4 regions of the Ensifer canadensis genome follow, and region 3 is predicted to be linked to each of the others. Evidence: predicted binding sites of a transcription regulator. Region 3 holds the regulator's gene; each other region holds the start of a gene.
The links. The regulator LexA, encoded in region 3, represses DNA repair genes until DNA is damaged. The targets are predictions, from matches to a motif close to TGTTCNNNNTGTGTTCNG.
Positions count from the first base shown of each region.

Region 1 (5,431 bases), 1.6 Mb from region 3:
GCCGCCGAGAAACTTCAGAAGCCCACGGCGCGTGATCATTTACTCGTCCTCGAGCGTCAATCGAAACTGGGTCGCCTCGACCTCTTTTGGCGGATTGAGGCCGATATGTTTCCAGGCATTGGCGGTCAATATGCGGCCGCGCGGCGTGCGCTGGATGAAACCCTGCTGGATCAGATAGGGTTCGATGATGTCTTCGATCGCATCGCGCGGTTCGGAAAGCCCCGCGGCAATGGTCTCGATGCCGACAGGCCCGCCAGCGAAATTCTGGGCGATCATGAAGAGATAGCGCCGGTCGAGCTGGTCGAGCCCCATATTGTCGACGAGAAGCCGCGTCAGTGCCTCGTCGGCGATCGTCTTGGTCACCGCCTCGGCCCGCGCCACTTCAGCGAAGTCGCGCACGCGCCTAAGCAGCCGACCGGCAATGCGCGGCGTGCCGCGCGCGCGGCGGGCGATCTCGCGCGCGCCGTCGTCGGTCATGCCGAGCCCCATCAGCCGGGAGCCACGGCGCACGATCGATTCCAGTTCCTCGACCGTGTAGAAATTGAGCCGCACCGGAATGCCGAAGCGGTCGCGCAGCGGCGTCGTCAGCAGGCCGAGACGGGTGGTTGCAGCGACCAGCGTGAACTTCGACAGATCGATCTTCACCGATCGCGCCGCCGGCCCCTCGCCGATGATCAGATCGAGCTGGAAATCTTCCATCGCCGGATAAAGGATTTCCTCGACGGCCGGGTTGAGCCGGTGGATTTCGTCGATGAACAGAACGTCGCGCTCTTCGAGATTGGTCAGAAGCGCTGCCAGATCGCCCGCCTTGGCGATAACAGGCCCGGAGGTCGAGCGGAAGTTGACGCCCAGTTCCTTGGCCATGATCTGCGCCAGCGTCGTCTTGCCCAGACCGGGCGGCCCGACGAACAGCACGTGATCGAGCGCTTCGCCGCGGTTCTTCGCCGCCTCGATGAAGATCTTCAGGTTGGCGCGGGCTTCCGCCTGGCCGGTGAATTCGTCCAGCGACTGCGGACGCATGGTCGCATCGAGATCTTCGCCGCGCTTTTCCGGCGTTATCAGACGTGCGGCTTCAGTCATCCATCCGTTCCAATCGATCGGGCATGCTTGCGCGTGGTGTCAAAGAGAATGCCCGTTTTGCATCGGCCGGCACGACAACGCAAGGATTCATCGCGCCAGTTCCTTGAGACCCAGCCGGATCAGCTTGGCACTGTCGGCATCCTCGCCGCCGTTCTTCAGCGCCGCGGCAACCGCATTTGCAGCCTGGTCGCGGGAATAGCCGAGGTTGGTCAACGCCGACACCGCGTCTGAAACCGGCGCCGAGGCAACACCCTCGCCAAGCTCCTGCTTGAGGCCGATCGTGCCGGACATTTCGCCGGCAAACGCCGGCGCCTTGTTCTTCAATTCGGTGACGATGCGCACCGCCACCTTCGGGCCGACGCCCGGCGCCCGCGATACCGAGGTCTTGTCCTGCAGCGCAATCGCGTTTGCAAGCTCGCCCGGCGTCAGCGTCGACAAGAGGGCGAGCGCAACCTTGGAGCCCACCCCCTGGACGCTCTGCAACAGCCGGAACCACTCACGCTCCAGCGCCGTCAGGAAGCCGAACAGCTTCAACTGGTCCTCGCGCACATAGGTCTCGATAAACAGCACCGCCGCCTCCCCCGCCGAACCCAGCTTCGACAATGTGCGCGCCGAACAATGGGCGACATAGCCGACGCCATGCACGTCGAGAACGACATGATCCTCGCCGATTTCGTCGATAGTACCCTTCAATTTGCCGATCATGTGGCGTCGTCTCTCATGGATGGATTGCGGGATGATCGGACCGACCATCGGAAATTAACGGCAGCAGCGCAACTACCCCATCAGGGCCGCAAGCCGGCTGGTCACCGACAGGCGGTTGTGCGCGTGGCAAATGGCGATCGCGAGCGCGTCGGCAGCATCGTTGCCCTTGAACTCGGCCTTCGGCATCAGAACCTTCAGCATCATGTGGATCTGCTGCTTTTCACCGTGACCGACACCGATGACGGCCTTCTTGACCGCGTTCGGCGCGTATTCGGCAACCCTCAAGCCCGCGCGCGCCGGCACCAGCATGGCGATGCCGCGCGCCTGCCCGAGCTTCAGCGTCGCCGTTGCATCCTTGTTGACGAAGGTCTGCTCCACCGCAGCCTCGTCCGGCTGATAGCTGTGCACGACTTCCGCCAGGCCATCATGCAGCTGGCAGAGCCGCGAAGCGAGATCCATGTCGCCATCCGAGGTCACGGTGCCGGAGGCAACGAATCGCAGCGAATTGCCAAGCGTTTCGATGATACCCCAGCCGGTACGGCGGAGGCCCGGATCGATGCCGATGATGCGAATCGTGGTCTGCATGAATTTCACCCTATGCTGCGTGTCCGGACGCTGCCAGCAAAAAGTGAACAAAACAAAAACATCCACATAAGGCAAACGCGGCTGCCGGAAATCTCGAGCACTACCCTTGGATTGAGGAATTTTGACCTTACATAGCCATTCAATCAATTTCGCTCAATAAAGGGCCTTGCTCATGGCGTCTTTCTCCGTCCTCGATCTCTCCCCGATCACCGAAGGCGGCAGCGTCGCCCAATCGCTCGAAAACTCGCGGCTCTTGGCGCAGGCGGCCGAAGAAAACGGCTACAAGCGGTTCTGGCGGGCCGAACACCACGGCATGAAGGGCATTGCCAGCGCTGCGACCTCGATTGTCATCTCCCATGTCGCAGCGGGAACGAAGACGATCCGCGTCGGCTCCGGCGGTATCATGTTGCCGAACCATTCGCCGCTGGTGATTGCCGAGCAGTTCGGCACACTTGCCGCCCTTTATCCCGGCCGGATCGATCTCGGGCTTGGGCGGGCGCCGGGCACCGACATGCGCACCGCCCAGGCGCTCCGCCGCAATATGGAGGCGAGCGCCAACAACTTCCCCAATGACGTCGTCGAACTGCAGGCACTGCTCGGCCCCATCGCCGAGGATCAGAAGATCATCGCGGTTCCGGGTTCCGACACCAATGTGCCGATCTGGCTGCTCGGATCGAGCCACTACAGCGCCCATCTCGCCGGCATGCTCGGTTTGCCCTTTGCCTTTGCCTCGCATTTCGCGCCCGACATGCTGCTGTCGGCGCTCGAGATCTATCGCGAGCGCTTCACGCCCTCGGAGACGCTGGACAAGCCGCACGTGATGGTCGGCGTCATGGGCGTGGCAGCTGCCACCGACGAGGAGGCGAACTACCTCTTCACGTCGATGCAGCAATCCTTTGTCGCCCTGCGGCGCAACGCCCGCGGCCGGTTCCCGGCACCGGTCGCATCCATGGACGGGCTATGGAGTTCGGACGAGAAGATCTTTGTCGATCATGCGATGTCCTATGCCATCGTCGGCGGGCCGGAGACGATCCGCAGAAAGATCGAAACGTTCCTCGACCAGACCAAGGCCGACGAACTGATCATCTCCATGCCGATCTTCGACATGGATGCCCGGCTCAAGTCGCTTCGGCTTTTCGCCGAAGCGCAGCAGGAGCTTGCCAAGGCGGCCTGACTGATCAGCCGTTCGCGCCCCGAAAGGCCGGCAGGATCTCGTCGATGCGATCGAAGAAACGATCCGGCCCGAGCGATTTCAGAAACGCGGGATCGGCGTAACCCCAGCCGACGGCGCCCGCCGCAATGCGTACTTTGCGGGCTGCCTCGATGTCGCGAGCCTCGTCGCCGATCGCAAGCATCCGCGAAGGATCGATACCAGCAAACTTGACGACCCTCTTGAAATGCTGCGCCTTGCCGAACAGCGTGGCGCCGCATTCGAACAGGTCGATAGCGCCAGCGGTCTCGCCTAGCGCCTTGCGAACGGCCGCTTCGCCATTCGAACTGACGACCGCGATGCCGATGCCAGCCGACTTCAGCGCCGTCAGCATGCCCGAAACGCCGGGGAAAAGCTGGATGGCCCGAGCCTGGGCGGCCATTTCCTGCCGCATGAAAGTGGCGATCTGCGGCAGTTTCCACATCGGTACGCCGAGATGCGCGATGATCTCGCGACTGCCCATGGCGCGCAGCCCCTTGAACTCCTCGACCGTGAGCTGGCGAAACCCGAAGCGCGCGGCAGCAAGGTTGCTCGCCGCCATGAACAGCTCCGCCGTATCGGCGAGTGTACCGTCGAAGTCGAAGATCGCGAACTCATACGCCATCGGTCACATCCCATCGGTGACGCCCAAAGAAAAACCCGTGCCCTTTAGGACACGGGTAGATCAAGACGTCTACAGCGCGGTGCGTCCGATTGGACGCGCAAGGGTCGCTGTAGCACTTTGAATTGCTGCATGTTTTTGTCCCTAAATCGGATGGGACTTAAGGAGACATGCAGTAGGCCTGAAAAAATCGGATCAGGCCGAAAGCTTCGCCATGACCTCATCGGACACTTCGAAGTTCGAATAGACGTTCTGCACGTCGTCGTCGTCTTCAAGAATGTCGATGAGCTTCATCAGCGACTGCGCCTTCTCCTCGTCAACAGGCACGGTGTTCTGGGCTTTCCAGATCGCATTGACGGTCTCGGCTTCGCCGAGCGTGTCTTCCAGAGCCTTGGAGACTTCGCCGATCGCTTCGAAACCGCAGATGATCGTGTGGCCGTCCTCGTCGGTGGTCACGTCGTCGGCACCGGCTTCGATCGCCGCTTCCATCACCTTGTCGGCGTCGCCGACCGAAAGCTTGTAGGTGATCTCGCCGACACGGTCGAAGGAGAAGGAAACCGAACCGGTTTCACCAAGCGCGCCACCCGCCTTGGTGAAGGTCGAGCGGACGTTGGAGGCGGTTCGGTTGCGGTTGTCGGTCAACGCCTCGACGATAACAGCGACGCCGCCCGGGCCATAACCTTCGTAACGGACTTCTTCGTAGTTCTCCGCGTCGCCGCCGGAGGCCTTCTTGATCGCCCGTTCGATGTTGTCCTTCGGCATCGATTGCGCCTTGGCGTTCTGGATCGCCAGACGCAGGCGCGCGTTCATCGACGGATCGGGCATGCCGGTCTTCGCCGCAACCGTGATTTCGCGCGCGAGCTTGGAAAACATTTTCGAGCGCACCGCATCCTGACGGCCCTTGCGGTGCATGATGTTCTTGAACTGTGAATGGCCAGCCATGGCACCCTCTGCATGCATGAATTTGAATGGAATGGGGCGCCTTATAGTTTTATTGCCGCTTTCCGTCCAGCAGGGGGCGTTTCTTTTCAGTTGGCGGAGATGCGCCCGCGACTGAGAACGAAGGCATGGCCGTCGTCGCGGCGGCAGGAAAGGCCCGTTCGTTCCGAGATGCAGGAAAAGGGCCCGCCCTGCCATGTCACCCCATATTCGAGGATCGGCCCGGCCGAACAGCAGCTCGGATCTCCGACCTCGCGATTGATCGTTGCCGCGCCGGCCCGTCCGAGCGTTGCCCTGACGTAACGCGGCGC
Region 1 is NZ_CP083370.1:3,010,678-3,016,108, forward strand. Features, by position in the region: gene J3R84_RS14760 (metallophosphoesterase) at 1-39, opposite strand, end outside; gene ruvB (Holliday junction branch migration DNA helicase RuvB) at 40-1,080, opposite strand; gene ruvA (Holliday junction branch migration protein RuvA) at 1,168-1,785, opposite strand; gene ruvC (crossover junction endodeoxyribonuclease RuvC) at 1,858-2,370, opposite strand; gene J3R84_RS14780 (LLM class flavin-dependent oxidoreductase) at 2,543-3,544, shown strand; gene J3R84_RS14785 (HAD hydrolase-like protein) at 3,549-4,184, opposite strand; gene J3R84_RS14790 (YebC/PmpR family DNA-binding transcriptional regulator) at 4,377-5,123, opposite strand; gene J3R84_RS14795 (DUF6636 domain-containing protein) at 5,210-5,431, opposite strand, start outside.
Region 1: the regulator LexA is predicted to act here: its motif matches at 2,414-2,431, upstream of ruvC (crossover junction endodeoxyribonuclease RuvC).

Region 2 (5,431 bases), 780 kb from region 3:
TTTCCGAGCGGTCGTCGACCACGGCGATCGGCGTCGTCGTGGTGACGTAGTCGCCGACATTGACGGTGATGATGCCGACAACGCCCTGCGACGGCGCAACGATATCGCGGCGCTTGAGGTCGAGCTCGGCGGTCTTGAGCGCAAGCTCCGCGGCCTGCATGGCGATTTCGGCGTCGCGCACGTCGACGGCGGTCACCGCGCGCGCTGTGCTGAGGTTGCGATAGCGCTCCAGTTTTTCGCGGGCACTGTCGCGCGTCAGCCGCGCCTGGTCGGCAGCAATCTTCTGGTCGTCGCTATCGAGCTTGGCGATCACCTGCCCCTGCGCCACCTTTTCGCCGGAGCGCACGAGAATTTCGGTGAGGTTGCCGGTGGCCGTCGGCGTCACGGTGACGGAGTGGATCGCCTCGCCGTTGCCGATCGCGTTCAGCCGGTCATTGACGACAGACGTTGCCGAAGGGCGAACCATGACGAGGATGGCGTCGTTGCCGCCCTGCCTGCGTCCGCCGCTGCCTTGGCCGCCCTCGCCCCCAGCGGCACCGCTCTGCTTGGAGATGGCATCGATCAGCGGATGCGAGACACCGATCGCGGCCAGCGTTTCGCCTGCTCCGGGCACGAACCGCACCCAGACGCCGGCACCCACCAAAAGCACAACGGCGCTCACCGCCAGCTGTTTCCAAACCCGCATTCATGTCTCCAAATATGCAAAACGCGCTCCTGCGCGGCACGCGCCGGCGGAACGTTCCGATTTGCCCAGAGTATCGTTGTTCGCACCTTTGTGGGCAACGGCGGAATGCCATCATTACGCAATTGTAATAAAAGCGTATTTGTTGGCGGCATGATGACATCAGCGCCATCGTGCGCCGGCAATCGCGATCGCCGTGTCATTCCATCAAAACGCACGGGACAAAGACCGTTTACAGCGATTTCCTCTGAGGTATCCTGCAACCGCTGGCAGCCATTGCCATCAGGTTTCGACCGCTTCTTGAGAGGGAAGCAAAGACATGTGCGATGCGTGCGTCGTGGAATCCGTAAAGCAGAAAATGTTGTCCCGCCGCAGCTTCTTCAAGGCAGCAGCCGTCGGCACAGCGGGCATCGCCGCCGCGAGCGCCGGTATCGCCCCGCCGGCGCTCGCCCAGGGACACACCGGCGTCACCGACCTCACCCACGAACTCTACGAGGAGTTCCCGACCTTCTTCGGCCAGCAGCAGTTCTTCCGCGAGCAAAAGTTCAGCTACGCCAAGGACAAGTTCAACCTGTTCGAGCTCCGGGTGAACGAACACACCGGCACCCATGTCGACGCGCCGCTGCATTTCTCCGCCGATGGTCTGTCGGTCGCCGAGCTGCCGGTTGAAAAGCTCGTCGTGCCACTCTGCGTCGTCGACATCCGCGAGAAGGCGTCCGCCGATGCCGATGCGCAAATAACACCCGACGACATCAAGGCCTGGGTCGCCGCCAATGGCGACATTCCGGAAAACGCCTGCGTCGCCATGCTTTCCGGTTGGGGAGCGCACCTTGGCACTGACAAGTTCCGCAATGCCGATGCAAACGGCAAGATGCACTTTCCCGGTTTCCACGCCGAGGCGGCGAAATACCTGCTCGACGAGACCAAGGCGGCCGGCATCGCCGTCGACACGCTTTCGCTCGACCATGGCCCCTCGCCTGATTTCGCCACCCACTATGCCTGGCTGCCGGAAGGCCGCTGGGGACTGGAGGCGGCCGCCAACCTCGACAAGGTGCCCGTCAAGGGCGCGACCCTCGTGCTTGGCGCGCCCAAACACCGCGGCGGCACCGGCGGTCCGGCGCGCGTGTTTGCGCTCGTCTAGAGCATACCCAGGAAAAATGCGAAGCGGTTTTCCGTGAGGAAATGCGTACAAGCAAAGAGGGATACCAACCTGCCGATCCGGCGGCGTCCGCCGCCGGACGCCCCCCCGATTGACCCTATGACCAGGAGACGTCATGAGCACCATCGCCCCGCCTGCCGATCCGGAATCCGACGCGCGCGTAAAAGCCGTGTTCGACGACATTCGCGCCACCCGCAAATCGGATTTCATCAACAATATGTGGCTGTGGCTCGCCTTCGATGCCGACCTGCTGGAGCAGACCTGGCGCGACGTCAAGGCGGTGATGGCAACGCCCTCCGCGCTCGATCCGCTGGTCAAGGAAATGCTCTACATCGCCGTTTCCGTCAGCAATGGCTGCGGCTACTGCGCCCATTCGCATACGGCTGCCGCGAGAGCCAAGGGCATGAGCGACGCCGAACATGCCGATCTCTTGCGCGTGATCTCACTTGCCGCCAGAACCAACCAGCTGGCGACCGCCTTGCAGGTGCCGGTGGACGCTGCCTTCGACAGGACGGCCTGACGGCGGTGAGCGCGAGAATAAGCGGCTTCGAAATCGCCTGTCTTTCCACAGGCTTGGTGCGGGTGGCGCAGAAAACGGAATAAAAGAAGAACATCCTTTCTGGCCTTTCGCCTCCGAATCACTACATTGAGCCGCATGATGAGTGGTTTCGACGACATTCCCTTCTTCGACGAAGAGCCGGCCCCGCGCAAGCAGCCGCCAGCAACGGGCGGCATCGCCGCGCGCGCCATGGCTGCCCGCGACCGCCAGCAGCGCCCGGATTATCTCTCCGGCCTCAATCCGGAACAGGCCGAAGCGGTCGAATCTCTGGATGGCCCGGTGCTGGTTCTCGCCGGCGCCGGCACCGGCAAGACCCGGGTTCTCACCACCCGCATCGCCCATATTCTTTCCACCGGCCGCGCCTTCCCCTCGCAGATCCTTGCGGTGACCTTCACCAACAAGGCGGCGCGCGAGATGAAGGAGCGCGTCGGCGTGCTCGTCGGCCATGCGGTCGAGGGCATGCCCTGGCTCGGCACCTTCCACTCGATCGGCGTCAAGCTGTTGCGCCGCCACGCCGAGCTGGTGGGCCTGCGCTCCGACTTCACCATTCTCGACACCGACGACGTCGTCAGATTGATCAAGCAGATCATCCAGGCCGAGGGCCTCGACGACAAGCGCTGGCCGGCCAAGCAGTTCGCCGGCATGATCGACGGCTGGAAGAACAAGGACCTCGACCCGGCGCAGATCCCCGAGGGCGATGCCCGCGCCTTTGCCAACGGCAAGGGCCGCGAGCTCTACGCCGCCTACCAGAACCGGCTGCGCACGCTGAACGCCTGCGACTTCGGCGATCTGCTGCTGCACCCGATCCGCATGTTCCGCAGCAATCCGGATGTGCTGAAGGAATACCACGACAAGTTCCGCTACATCCTCGTCGACGAATATCAGGACACCAACACCGCGCAGTACATGTGGCTGCGGCTTCTGGCGCAGCGCGCCAAGGGCGTGCCGCAGAACGTTTGCTGCGTCGGCGACGACGACCAGTCGATCTATGGCTGGCGCGGCGCGGAAGTGGACAACATCCTGCGCTTCGAAAAGGATTTCCCCGGCGCCAAGGTCATCAAGCTCGAGCGCAACTACCGCTCGACCGAGCATATTCTCGGCGCCGCCGCGCATCTGATCGCCCACAACGAGGGGCGCCTCGGCAAGACGCTGTTTACCGAACGCACCGACCCGGATGACGAGAAGGTGCAGGTGCACGCCGCCTGGGACTCCGAAGAGGAAGCCCGCGCCGTCGGCGAGGAAATCGAACAACTGCAGCGCAAGAGCCACAAGCTCAACGACATGGCGATCCTGGTGCGCGCCTCGTTCCAGATGCGCGAATTCGAAGACCGCTTCGTCACGCTCGGCCTGAACTACCGCGTCATCGGCGGCCCGCGCTTTTACGAGCGGCTCGAGATCCGCGACGCCATGGCCTATTTCCGGCTCGTCTGCCAGCCGGCCGACGACCTTGCCTTCGAGCGCATCGTCAACACGCCGAAGCGCGGCCTTGGCGACACCACCATTCGCACCCTGCACGACTATGCCCGCGCCCGCGACGTGCCGATGCTTGCGGCTGCGACTGACATCATCGAGACCGACGAACTGAAGGCCAAGGCCCGCAAGGGGCTGTTCGATGTCGTCGCCGATTTCCGCCGCTGGCAGAGCCTGCTCGAAACCACGCCGCACACCGAACTTGCCGAGCAGATCCTCGACGAGAGCGGCTACACGGCTATGTGGCAGAACGACAAATCGGCCGAAGCGCCGGGCCGGCTCGAAAACCTCAAGGAACTGATCCGCTCGATGGAAGCCTTCGAGAGCCTGCGCGGCTTCCTCGAACACGTCGCGCTGGTGATGGACGCCGAGCAGAACGAAAACCTCGATGCCGTCTCGATCATGACGCTGCATTCGGCCAAGGGGCTGGAGTTCGACACCGTGTTCCTGCCCGGCTGGGAGGAAGGCCTGTTTCCGCACCAGCGCGCGCTTGACGAGGGCGGCCGCTCCGGCCTCGAGGAAGAACGCCGTCTTGCCTATGTCGGCATCACCCGGGCAAAGCACCGCTGCCACATCTGGTTCGTCTCCAACCGCCGCATCCACGGGCTGTGGCAGTCCACCCTGCCCTCGCGCTTCCTCGACGAGTTGCCGAATACCCATGTGGAGGTGGCCGAGACCGAGCAGTCCTATGGCGGGTACGGCCGCGGCGGCTATGGCCAGTCGCGCTTCGACAAGGCCGATCCCTTCCAGAACAACTACTCCACCCCCGGCTGGAAGCGCGCCCAGCAGAACCGCTCGGATGCGACGCGCGACAACTGGGGCTCGCGCTCCGGCCACGCCGTCGAGCGCATCGGCTACGGCGAAAGCGGCCCGCGCAGCCGCACCATCGATGGCGAACTGGTGGCGAAATCCACCAGCACCGAGCCCTCGCGCTTCACCGTCGGCGACCGCGTCTTCCACATGAAGTTCGGCAACGGCAACATTTCAGCGATCGAAGGCAACAAGCTGACGATCGACTTCGACAAGGCCGGGCAGAAGCGCGTGCTGGATGGATTTGTCGAGAAAGCGTGAGCGCAACGAGTCTGCTAGGCTGGCACATCAGGTGGCAACCAGTTGGGACAACGGACGATTTGGATTGCCGGCATCGGATTCTAAATCGCCCAGGCGGAACGGCCAATATGATTGACACCTCCCGCACCGTCGAAGTCAAAAAATCCTGGCCCCAATTGATAGGAATCCTCGCCGCCGCCGCAGCACTGTCGGCGGCTTCCCTAACAACTGTACTGAACTGGGTGTAGAAGCAGGTTCTGGTCGCTTGTTGTTCGCCCGCTATCTCGGCTCGATAGCTTGGCCCGCTGCATTCCTGGGTGTACTCGTCCTCTACGTTCCGATGCGACGCAGCGTTATCATGTTGTCCCCTCAGGGGTTTAGCGATGCTCGACTGGCTCCGAGCATGATCCCCTGGCCCGCGATCGTCGGCCTCAATCCGATCGAGTATCACAAACAAAAAATGATTGTGTTGACACTCGATCCGAACACGATCGGCCGCCTACATAAGAAA
Region 2 is NZ_CP083370.1:2,231,922-2,237,352, forward strand. Features, by position in the region: gene J3R84_RS10920 (efflux RND transporter periplasmic adaptor subunit) at 1-685, opposite strand, end outside; gene J3R84_RS10925 (cyclase family protein) at 1,002-1,823, shown strand; gene J3R84_RS10930 (carboxymuconolactone decarboxylase family protein) at 1,957-2,361, shown strand; gene J3R84_RS10935 (ATP-dependent helicase) at 2,497-4,941, shown strand; gene J3R84_RS10940 (hypothetical protein) at 5,324-5,431, shown strand, end outside.
Region 2: the regulator LexA is predicted to act here: its motif matches at 2,437-2,454, upstream of J3R84_RS10935 (ATP-dependent helicase).

Region 3 (5,431 bases):
AGCGAACGAGCAAGAGACCTGCGCGTCGCCCTGCGCGAGCGGATGTTTTACGTGCGGCTGCGCACGATGACGAAGAACCGCATTGTCACGGTGTTTGATCGCTATCCGGAGCAGACGGCACAGCTGAAGAAGCTCGGGGATCTGTTTGGCAAGGCCGGCCGCGTCCAGCTGGCGCAAGTCAACGTCTCGGAGATCGACCGCATCCAGATCGACCGTGGCCTCGCCTTCATCGGCGACATTGACGTGCGGATCAAGCAGTCGGAAGCAACGATCCGGGCGATGACCAAGGCCAATGCCAACGTCAAGCTGTTGAAGACGATCCCCGGCATCGGCGAGTTCTTCGCCCGGCTGATCGACGCGGAGATTGACGATGTATCCCGCTTTCGCAATCCGAAGAAGCTCGCCGCCTATGCCGGACTGGTGCCCTCGACCTATTCCTCCGGCGGCAAGACCTTTCACGGCAAGATCATCAAGCAGGGCAACAAGTGGCTGCGCTGGGCTTTCGTCGAAGCCGTCACCCCCGCCATCGCCAGCGATGCGCAACTTCATGACCAGTACGAGCATCTGAAGATCAGAGGAACCAACAAGGCGCGTGTGGCGATCGCGCGCAAGCTTTTGACGATCGCCTTCCAGATCCTGCGTGACCAGCGCGCTTACGAGCCGCGCGGCACCAGCACCACGGAAGGCGCGTCGACGATATCCCGGCTGTCCTGATTGTCGTCTAGCGAGCCCGGCAGGACTGGGCTGCGCTCCTCAAGGAGAATGGGAAGCCGGGAGCCGAACGCCACTCTGTGACCGAAGCCAGCACGGCATCAGGGTCACGCATTGGAGACTGGTTCAAGAACCGAACGGCAGATGCCTGTCGCGCGGAAGGAAGAGATTTAGCCGATCGGCGAAAATGCCGATCAATAACCAACCGAACCCAAGGAAAAGCCGCCAATCGAAGGCGTTTCGCCCCTTGTGTTCTTTCATTGGAGACGATCATGGCAAAAGGTCAAGTGCGAAGTAACCGCGAGGTTAGAAAGCCAAAGAAGGACAAGACTGTCAAAGCCGCCGTTGTGACGGAAGGCTCACAGGTGAAGCTGGCCGGCAGCAGTTTCTCCCTGGGCAAGAAAGACAAGAAGTAAGACGGTCGGCTTTAACCTCTCGAACTAACGACACGAGAGAGATATCCGTCAGTGGCCAGTCGAACTGGGGTGCGCAACGTCTCCGCGACATCCCGGCGCGACTGGTCGAGCACCCGCGGTCAGATGCCGGTTTCGTAGCGCGTTTGAACGTCGTATGTATTTGGCTGGAGATGCGAAGATCGCTACAGGCGGATGCCGCTGGCCACTCGCACTCCATTACGGCGTCCAACATCATCGGAAGCATTTGCGGCGGGTATTGTTGATCAGCTGCCAGCGCCACGCTTTGAGGCGGGCGCCGGAAAATCGAAAACGCCAACGCACCTCACGCCAATCTTTGTGCCTTCATTGCCACAGCTTGAGCACCAGTGCTCGCCTTTCGCAAAGAACTGTTGAACACGGCACAGTGCCCGGCATGCTTGCTGGACTTCGGAACGAAAGCACGGTTCACATCGTTAACCAAACCATCGCCGCCACCTCTGATCTAGTGGACGTTCACCGTGCTTGCAGCCTTGCTTATCGCCTCGATTATCGCATCGCCTAACATCGCCCTCAGCGCTGCCACGGTCGACGACCTGCAAGCCGACTTCGAAACGGCCGTGCCCTGCCAGCAGATAGACGGCCGGAACGTTTGGAAGGGAACGATCGCCTACTACATCCAGTCCTTCGTCTATCAAGGCGACACGCCGGTCGCGACCGAAGCGGCCGACGCTGTGCTGCCGGAGGACAACTCCGCGGAAACCGTCAAGGAATTCGAGGACGCCTGCTCCGCGACGCAGCCGGCCTGATTCAGGCCTCCTCTAGCAGATCGCCCATCGATATTTCTGCTGATCCCTTGATGGCAGGCTATTTCCACTGCGTCCCATCGGCCGCGGCGCAACCGTGCGGCGGGTGTCCGTTGCCAAATGTCAGCTTCAGCCGGTCACAACCCCATTGATTGAGCGGCCCGGGCATCGCCGCATTCAACGCGATACCAACTTCGTCAAACGGGCTCTGCTTGTTATCCACGTATTGATACCAGCGAAACCCAAGGATCGCGGTCGCGGCGACAACGATGGTCAGCAAGATTTGAATCAGCTTCGTCATTAAACCCTCATTCCATAAACGGAAGGAGGCATATCAGCCTCGCGCGGCGCGTGCAGCGACGAGTTGGTCAATCTGCGCTTGATTGAACCAACATTCACAGAATTTTAGGCACTTGCGGAACACATATGGAACAGATAGTGTCTGTTCTTGATTTGTTTCACGCCTCTGGAGCGACTTGCCATGCTGACCCGCAAGCAACAGGAATTGCTTCTTTTCATCCATGAACGAATGAAGGAGTCCGGTGTACCGCCGTCCTTCGACGAGATGAAGGATGCACTCGACCTGGCATCCAAGTCGGGCATTCACCGGCTGATCACAGCGCTCGAGGAACGCGGCTTCATACGCCGGCTTCCCAACCGCGCCCGAGCGCTCGAAGTCATCAAACTGCCGGAAGCCTATGCTGCGAGCGCGCAGCCCCGTCGCGGGTTTTCGCCGAGCGTCATCGAGGGTAGCCTTGGCAAACCGCCCGCCCCTGCCCCCGCGGCGAAAACGCTGCCGGTTGCCGACAACAGCTCCGTGTCGGTTCCAGTGATGGGCCGCATTGCCGCCGGCGTGCCGATCTCGGCGATACAGAACAACACCCACGACATTACCGTGCCGCTCGATATGATCGGCAGCGGCGAGCACTACGCCCTTGAAGTGAAGGGTGATTCGATGATCGAGGCCGGCATTTTCGATGGCGATACGGTGATCATCCGCAATGCCACCACGGCCAATCCCGGCGATATCATCGTGGCACTAGTCGATGACGAGGAAGCAACGTTGAAACGCTTCCGGCGCAAGGGCGCTTCAATTGCTCTAGAGGCCGCCAACCCGGCCTATGAGACGCGCATCTTCGGGCCTGACCGGGTCAAGATTCAGGGCAAGCTCGTCGGCTTGATCCGCCGCTACCACTAAGCCCGTCTCACGCCAGCGCAATTCGAGGAAAAGTGCGGAGCGGTTTTCCGCCAGGAAATGCGTAAAAACAAATAGATAGAGCGCCTAGTGACTCCGTTTAAACCGGAAACGCTCTAGCCGCCTTCATGCCGGCCAGCCGCTCTCTTACTTCAACGTCTCGCCACATAGGGTAGCGAGACGGAGATTTTCGGATCGAGTGTTTTTCACGCTCGACGGATTTTACTCGTGAATCGAGTACTCGCCCAACTCGCAGAGATCCTGCTTGTCTTCAGTCGTGTCGAGACCGGAACCTTCTTCGAATTCAAAGCGCATGTCGTATTTGCAGACATCACGTCCGTCGGCGATGGTAATTTCCATGCTTTCGCCCGGATTAAGCACCTGCCGCCCGAAGACGTCGTCTTCCCACTGATCAACACCGACCGGCGATGTGTAGAAGTTCGTCAAAACGGCATTCGTCTTGTTCTTAAGCTGAAAGACGAGATCCTCAGCGCTTGCGGTGGCCGTCGTTACGGCAAGAATGGCAAGAGCAGTCAGGGCGATCTTATATTTCATTTTATGTCTTTTCCTCCATTGTTGGCTTTGTTTGACACTACCTATACGGGTCGCGCTGTTGGGATATTCATTCCCAGTTCTGTCTAGAGACAATATTTTCAGCACTGACAATAGTGACCGAATCACCATTTCGGGGCGCGTCCTCGCAAGGCCATGTCGTTGGCGACTGCGGACGTTCGCAAACTGGCGGGCAAGCGCAGCCCGGTCGAATTGCGCTTTGAAAACAGTGGTTGGCTGCGATGCGGGCAGCCTCGCTGCGCGTGTTGGACGCGCCGCATTGGCCCATGTTCCTTGCCCCCCGAAAACCGTACCTGCGTGCCGGCAGCATGTCCTTTGCGCAGGCACGCACAGCGTTTCACATTCGACAATCGGGCTGCTATTGACGGAGAACCGCTTTAGCCAATCGCGCAGGCGCTGGGTGACTTGTTGCTTTCATCGTGCGAGGGGCTGAATCACGCGCTCGCCGCCCTATCTACGTCACACTTTCGTTGACGCTCGCAACGAGCACGCGGCCGCTTACGCCACCGATGGCCGGTATTTCGACCGCCTTCGGATCTGCGTTCGCCTTGAACCTCGCGTGGGGCGTCGACCGCCAGCGGCATTCGCCGCTGCCAAACCTGTTGAGCGTGTGGCCGATGGCGCTCAATTCTCCTGAACGGAAACCCCGTCCTGGCCAATCTTGATCTCTACGCCGGTCGGTTTTGTTTCCTCGCGGTAGACATAGGCGCCGAGACCAATGACGGCGACGGCGAGCATGGCAATGATCAGATAGAGCCCATTACGGTTCATTCAGCAATTCCTCGCTTGGGTACGGTATGGGTAACTAGGTTCGTACCCAAGAAAGGCAACGGTGCGACGCGGACTGTTCGCTCCTCGCGCGGATGATGCAGGACGGATGCGAACGGCCGTAGGCTTTTTCTCCGCACGATCCGTTGGCCGAGCGCTCTTGCGACGCATCGGCTCGGGCCGCGGAACGTCCCCGACGTGGAGCACGAAAGCGTGCTGGCGCACGTATCGGGCACTTGGTCTGAATATGTGCCCGATGCGCGACGAGACGCCTCGTACCCCGCGCCTGAGCCCAATCGGCTGATGGCCCTACAACGAACGGCCTCAACGGGAGTGCGGTCCTCTGGATTGAGACTGCCCCCGAATGCGCTTGAGCACAAGCAACCCACCTCATAAGAAAGCTCATCAAATGCGCTTCAAAATCAGATGGATGATTGGATGAATCTCGATGTTCAGAACCTTGACGGAGCCTGCCACTGCGGAACGGTTCGCTTCAATGTGAAACTGAAGAGCGGCCTCCGCACCGCCCGCCGTTGCACTTGCTCCTATTGCCAGTTGAAGGGCGCGGTTGCCGTCTCTGCCGCCAAGGACGGGGTCACGGTTCTCTCCGGCGGCGAGGCACTCACCAAATATCAGTTCAACACGAAGGCTGCAGAGCATTACTTCTGCTCGAAGTGCGGCATCTACACATTCCACAAGCCGCGCGCGAACCCGGATTTCTACGGCGTCAACGCCGCGTGCCTTGAAGGCATAAGCCCATTCGATTTCGAGGAGCTACCGGTGAACGACGGCATCAACCACCCGATGGACACGAAGGGATCGACCGGCCCAAGGCTCGCAGGAACGCTCAAGTTTATCCCGGCGGAGTGACGACAGGCGCGGCTGGCAGGACGCCGGCCGCAGCCGTTCAAACTGCTGCACCCTGAATGAGGGGGGCGTTCGTTGCGCCGCCAAGACGTCGAAGATCTACTCGCGGAACGCGAACG
Region 3 is NZ_CP083370.1:1,453,944-1,459,374, reverse strand. Features, by position in the region: gene J3R84_RS07215 (IS110 family RNA-guided transposase) at 1-714, shown strand, start outside; gene J3R84_RS07210 (hypothetical protein) at 984-1,127, shown strand; gene J3R84_RS07205 (hypothetical protein) at 1,625-1,912, shown strand; gene J3R84_RS07200 (hypothetical protein) at 1,971-2,210, opposite strand; gene lexA (transcriptional repressor LexA) at 2,391-3,107, shown strand; gene J3R84_RS07190 (hypothetical protein) at 3,327-3,659, opposite strand; gene J3R84_RS07185 (hypothetical protein) at 4,302-4,448, opposite strand; gene J3R84_RS07180 (GFA family protein) at 4,884-5,315, shown strand.

Region 4 (5,431 bases), 860 kb from region 3:
TGCAGGTGGTCGAACAGCATCTGGCGGCGGAAGGAGCAGCCGACAGGCAGGCTCCAGCGCTCGGCAAAGCGCTGGAATTCGGCGACGCTGTCAGCCGTCCAGCGCGTGCCGCCGAGGATGGCGATCGGGCGCTTGGCGCCTTCGAGCAGCGCGCCGAGCTGCTTGATCTGGGACGGACCCGGATGGCCCTCGACCGGCTGGTAGGGCTTTGCCGCTGGCGCCTCGGCGCTGCGCGTAAGCATGTCCTCGGGAAGCGTCAGCACGACCGGGCCCGGCCGGCCTGAGGTCGCGACCGCGAAGGCGCGGGTGACGAATTCGGGAATGCGGGCGGGATCGTCGATCTCGCCGACCCATTTCGCGACCTCGGTGAAGGCGCGGCGATATTCGATCTCCTGGAAGGCTTCGCGCTCGCGAGCCTCGCTCTGGACCTGGCCGATGAACAGGATCATCGGGATCGAATCCTGCCGGGCCACATGCAGGCCGGCCGACGCATTGGTGGCGCCGGGGCCGCGCGTTACCATGCAGATGCCGGGCTCGCCGCTGAGCCGCCCCCAGGCATCGGCCATCATTGCAGCGCCCCCCTCCTGGCGGCAGACGACGACATCGATGTCGGTGTCGTAGAGCGCATCCAGCACCGCCAGATAGCTTTCCCCCGGTACGCAGGCGATGCGTTTGACGCCATTGGCGACGAGCGCGTCGACGACGAGCTGACCTCCAGTTTTCATGCTTTCCTCCCGATAGTCATTCTTTTGTTTTCAGATCACTTGTTTTCAGATCGCCGGCGAAACCGGAGCGATGCTCGCGGTCTTGTCGACCCGGCGTTCCCGCCAGATGATGTAGAGGCCGGAGCCGATGATGATGGAAATGCCCAGCCATTTCAGCGCGTCGGGCAGGTCGCCGAAGACGAGCCAGCCGAAGATCGTCGCCGAGACGATTTCGAGATATTGCAGCGGCGCCAGCACCGAGGCGGGGGCGGAGCGATAGGCATAGACCCCAAGCACGCCGGAGATAGTGGCGGTGACGCCGACGCCGAGCAGATAGAACCAGGTGTTGCCCTCGGGCCAGACCGGGTCGAAGATACCAGATCCGCTGCCTTCGCCGAGCCAGAGCAGTACGAGACAGAAGAGACCGCCCCAGATGCCGGCATGGAACTGCATCGACCACGGGTCCTCATTCTGCGCCACCATGCGCGTCACCAGCAGGAACACCGCCAGGCCGAAGGCGGCGACGATCGGCAGCAGCGCGATCAGGCCCACCTCCTGCATGCTTGGCTGGATGACAAGGAGCGCGCCGAGGAAACCGACGGCACAGGCGGTGTAGCGCCGCCAGCCGATCGTCTCCTTGAGGAAGATGCTGCCGAGGATGGTGAGGATGATCGGCTCGACGAAGAAGATGGCGATGGCGTCGGCCACCTCCATTACCTTCAGCGTGGTGATGAAGGACAGCATGGTGACGACAAGCAGGCCGCCGCGCAGCGCGTGCAGCCCGGTCTTGCGCCAGGTGAGGTCGAACAGGCTGCCGCGCACGAGCACGATCGGCAGGATGAAGACGACCTGCAGGATGAAGCGCACGGCGGTGATCTGTGCCGACGGTACTGTCGAGATCGCGAGCTTGGCGAAGATGTCGATCAGCGGCGACAACAGCACCGAAAGGACCATCAGCGTCAGGCCGAAGGAGATGCGGTCATTGGCGTTGGAGGTCTTGGGGAGGGACATGTCTGCCATGATGATGTCGGGTCAGGTCCTCTTGCCGGCCACAGCCTTGGCGGCAACAGAATGGCCGACAGAAGATTTGCCGACGGCCGATTGGCACCAGGCCGCAAACTCCGCTGTTGCCTTCTCACGGCCGATTTCGTTGAGCGTCTCGTGGCGCATGCCCTCATGGATCGTTACCGATACATCCGTCATTCCGCGCGCCTTCATGCGCTCGCCGAGCCAGCGGACGGCACCGCCGTTTTCGGTCGAGGGATCGGCGCTGCCGCCGACGAGATGAACAGGCAGGCCGGCGGGCAGGCGCGCCAGCCGGTCGGCCCGTGCGCCGGCAAAGGCGAGCCGCATCAGATCCAGCCAGAGCGACACCGTCGCGTCGAAGCCGCACAGCGGATCGGCGATATATTTGGCCACCTCCGCCTCGTCGCGCGACAGCCAGTCGGAATCGGTCTTGCGATCCTTGATCGCCTGACCCCAGGCGCCAAAAGTGAGCTTCGACAACAGCGGGCTCGGCACATCCGAGCCCTTGAGCGCCTTTTCGATCTTCAGGATCAACTGGCCGCCGCGCCCGGCGATACCAGGGCGGAAATTCGAGTTCCAGACGGCGAGTGCATCGTAGAGACCTGGATCGGTCTCGGCGGCGTTGAGCGCGATCAGCCCGCCCATCGAGTGACCGAAGAGGATGACCGGCAGGCCGCCCGGATGGGCGGCGGTGGCGAGCGCGCGCATGGCCCTGATGTCGGCAAACACCTTGTCGAGACCTGAGCTGTTCGAGAACATGGCCAGCGGCGCATCCGGCGCGCGCGTCGCGCCATGTCCGCGATGGTCGTGGGCATAGACGTGAAAGCCGTGGCCGGCCATCGCCTCGGCAAAACGGGCATAGCGGCCGGAATGTTCGGCAAGGCCATGGCTGACAAGAAGAATGCCACGCGCGTCGGCAGCTGCCGGAAAATGGCGCCAGTTCAAGATAGCGCCTGTCGGGCTCTGATGCGTCCTCACCTGCCCGAACATGCCTTCTCCCGGACCAATCGTCAGACTCTGCCGATATCAAATCGATTTACAGGGGAAAGGCAATCGCTGCTTGTTGATCGTTACGCATGAGGTCACAAGCGATTTCGCGGACCTGTAATTAACAGTTGCAATTTTCCCGTTTTGAGCGATATTTGTTCCCGTTTTGTTTTATCGGGAGAGTGTCATGGCATGTTGGAGTAAAGCGGTATCAAGTCCAATGACAATTGTTGCGATGGCGCTGGCAATGCTGCTTGCTCCATCCTCGTTTGCCTTGGCGCAAGAGAAGGTTGATGCCGCGGCGGAAGGCGCCTCGGGCCGCACGGAATATGTGCTTGCCGTCAGCTGGCAGCCGGGCTTCTGCGAGACGCGGCCGCAACGCAAGGAATTCGCCAACCAGACGGCCGAACGTTTCGATGCCACGAACCTGTCGCTGCACGGGCTCTGGCCCTTGCGCAAGAGCTATTGCGGGGTGGCGGCCGAGATGCGCACCCAGGACCGCAAGGGCGACTGGCTCGATCTGCCGAAGCTCGCCATGGCCGATGATACGGCGGCGCGGCTGCTGGTCGCCATGCCGGGCGTTCAATCCGGCCTCGATCGTCACCAATGGTTGCGCAGCGGCACCTGCCAGACGGCACCGGTCGACGACTATTTCGCCACGCAACTGCATATGCTCGACGAGCTCAACCGGTCCGCCGTCGGCGCGCTCTTTCGGGCGCGTATCGGCTCGGAACTCGATGAGAAGGCGATCAAGCAGGCTTTCGACCAGAGCTTCGGCGCAGGGGCCGGCGACCGGGTGCGCATGCGCTGCCAGACGGTCGCGGGACGCAGCGTCATCACCGGCCTGACGATCGGCTTGACGGGAGACGTTTCGGGCAAATCCAGCCTCGCGCCGCTGATCCAGGCGGCGGGGCCGACGGAGTTCAAATGTGCCAAGGGCATTGCTGACGCGGCAGGCCGCGGATAGCGGCTGACAAGGCGCTCCGGCATGGGATAGGCGGGGGCAAACGCCTTTGGCGATTGCCCCTTTGCACTAATTCGCCTACATAGCGGGCAAATTTCCTTCCCATGCGGAGCATTCTTTTATGGCACGTCAGTTCATCTATCATATGGCCGGGCTCAATAAGGCCTATGGCGCGAAGAAGGTCCTGGAGAACGTTCATCTGTCGTTCTATCCGGACGCGAAGATCGGTATCCTCGGCCCGAATGGTGCCGGTAAGTCGACGGTGCTGCGCATCATGGCCGGCCTCGACAAGGAATATACCGGCGAGGCCTGGATCGCCGAAGGTGCGACCATCGGCTACCTGCCGCAGGAGCCGCAGCTCGACCCGACCAAGACCGTGCTCGAAAACGCCATGGAAGGCGTTGCCGCCAAGACGGCGATCGTCGAGCGCTACAACGAGCTGATGATGAACTATTCCGACGAGACGGCGGAAGAGGGCGCAAAGCTTCAGGACATCATCGACAGCCAGAACCTGTGGGATCTCGAGAGCCAGGTCGAAATGGCCATGGAAGCGCTGCGCTGCCCGCCGGGTGATGCAGACGTCACAAGTCTTTCGGGCGGTGAAAAGCGCCGTATTGCGCTCTGCAAGCTGCTTCTGTCGCAGCCGGACCTGCTGCTGCTCGACGAACCGACCAACCACCTCGACGCCGAGACGATCGCCTGGCTCGAAAAGCACCTGCGCGAATATCCCGGCGCCGTGCTGATGATCACCCACGACCGCTACTTCCTCGACAACGTCACCGGCTGGATCCTCGAACTCGACCGCGGCCGCAGCATTCCCTACGAGGGCAACTATTCGGCCTACCTCATCGCCAAGGCCAAGCGCATGCAGCAGGAAGGCCGCGAAGAGGCTTCCCGCCAGAAGGCGATCGCCCGCGAGCAGGAATGGATCGCATCCAGCCCGAAGGCCCGTCAGGCCAAGTCCAAGGCGCGTATCCGCTCCTACGACGAACTGGTCAACGCCGCTGAAAACCAGCGTCCGGGCGACGCGCAGATCATCATCCCGGTCGGCGAGCGTCTCGGCCAGGTGGTCATTGAAATGGACGGCGTCACCAAGGGGTACGGCGACCGCCTACTCATCGACGGCCTGTCGCTGAAGCTGCCGCCGGGCGGCATCGTCGGCATCATCGGCCCGAACGGTGCCGGTAAGACGACGCTCTTCCGCATGATCACCGGCCAGGAACAGCCCGACAGCGGCTCGATCCGTATCGGCGAAACCGTGCACCTCGGCTATGTCGACCAGAGCCGCGACGCGCTCGACGGCAACAAGACCGTCTGGGAAGAAATCTCCGGTGGTGCCGAAGTCATCAAGCTCGGCAAATACGAGATGAACTCGCGCGCCTATTGCTCGACCTTCAACTTCAAGGGCGGCGACCAGCAGCAGAAGGTCGGCAATCTTTCGGGTGGTCAGCGCAACCGCGTTCACCTCGCCAAGATGCTGAAGAACGGCGGCAACGTGCTGCTGCTCGACGAACCGACCAACGACCTCGACACCGAGACGCTGGCGGCACTTGAAATCGCGCTGGAAAACTTCGCCGGTTGCGCCGTTATCATCAGCCACGATCGCATGTTCCTCGACCGTCTGGCGACCCACATCCTCTCCTTCGAAGGAGACAGCCAGGTCGAATGGTTCGAAGGCAACTTCGAAGACTACGAGAAGGACAAGATCCGTCGCCTCGGCCCGGATTCGGTCAACCCGAAGCGCGTCACC
Region 4 is NZ_CP083370.1:2,310,371-2,315,801, reverse strand. Features, by position in the region: gene J3R84_RS11295 (thiamine pyrophosphate-binding protein) at 1-725, opposite strand, end outside; gene J3R84_RS11290 (DMT family transporter) at 771-1,724, opposite strand; gene J3R84_RS11285 (alpha/beta fold hydrolase) at 1,737-2,720, opposite strand; gene J3R84_RS11280 (ribonuclease T2) at 2,938-3,684, shown strand; gene ettA (energy-dependent translational throttle protein EttA) at 3,803-5,431, shown strand, end outside.
Region 4: the regulator LexA is predicted to act here: its motif matches at 2,874-2,891, upstream of J3R84_RS11280 (ribonuclease T2).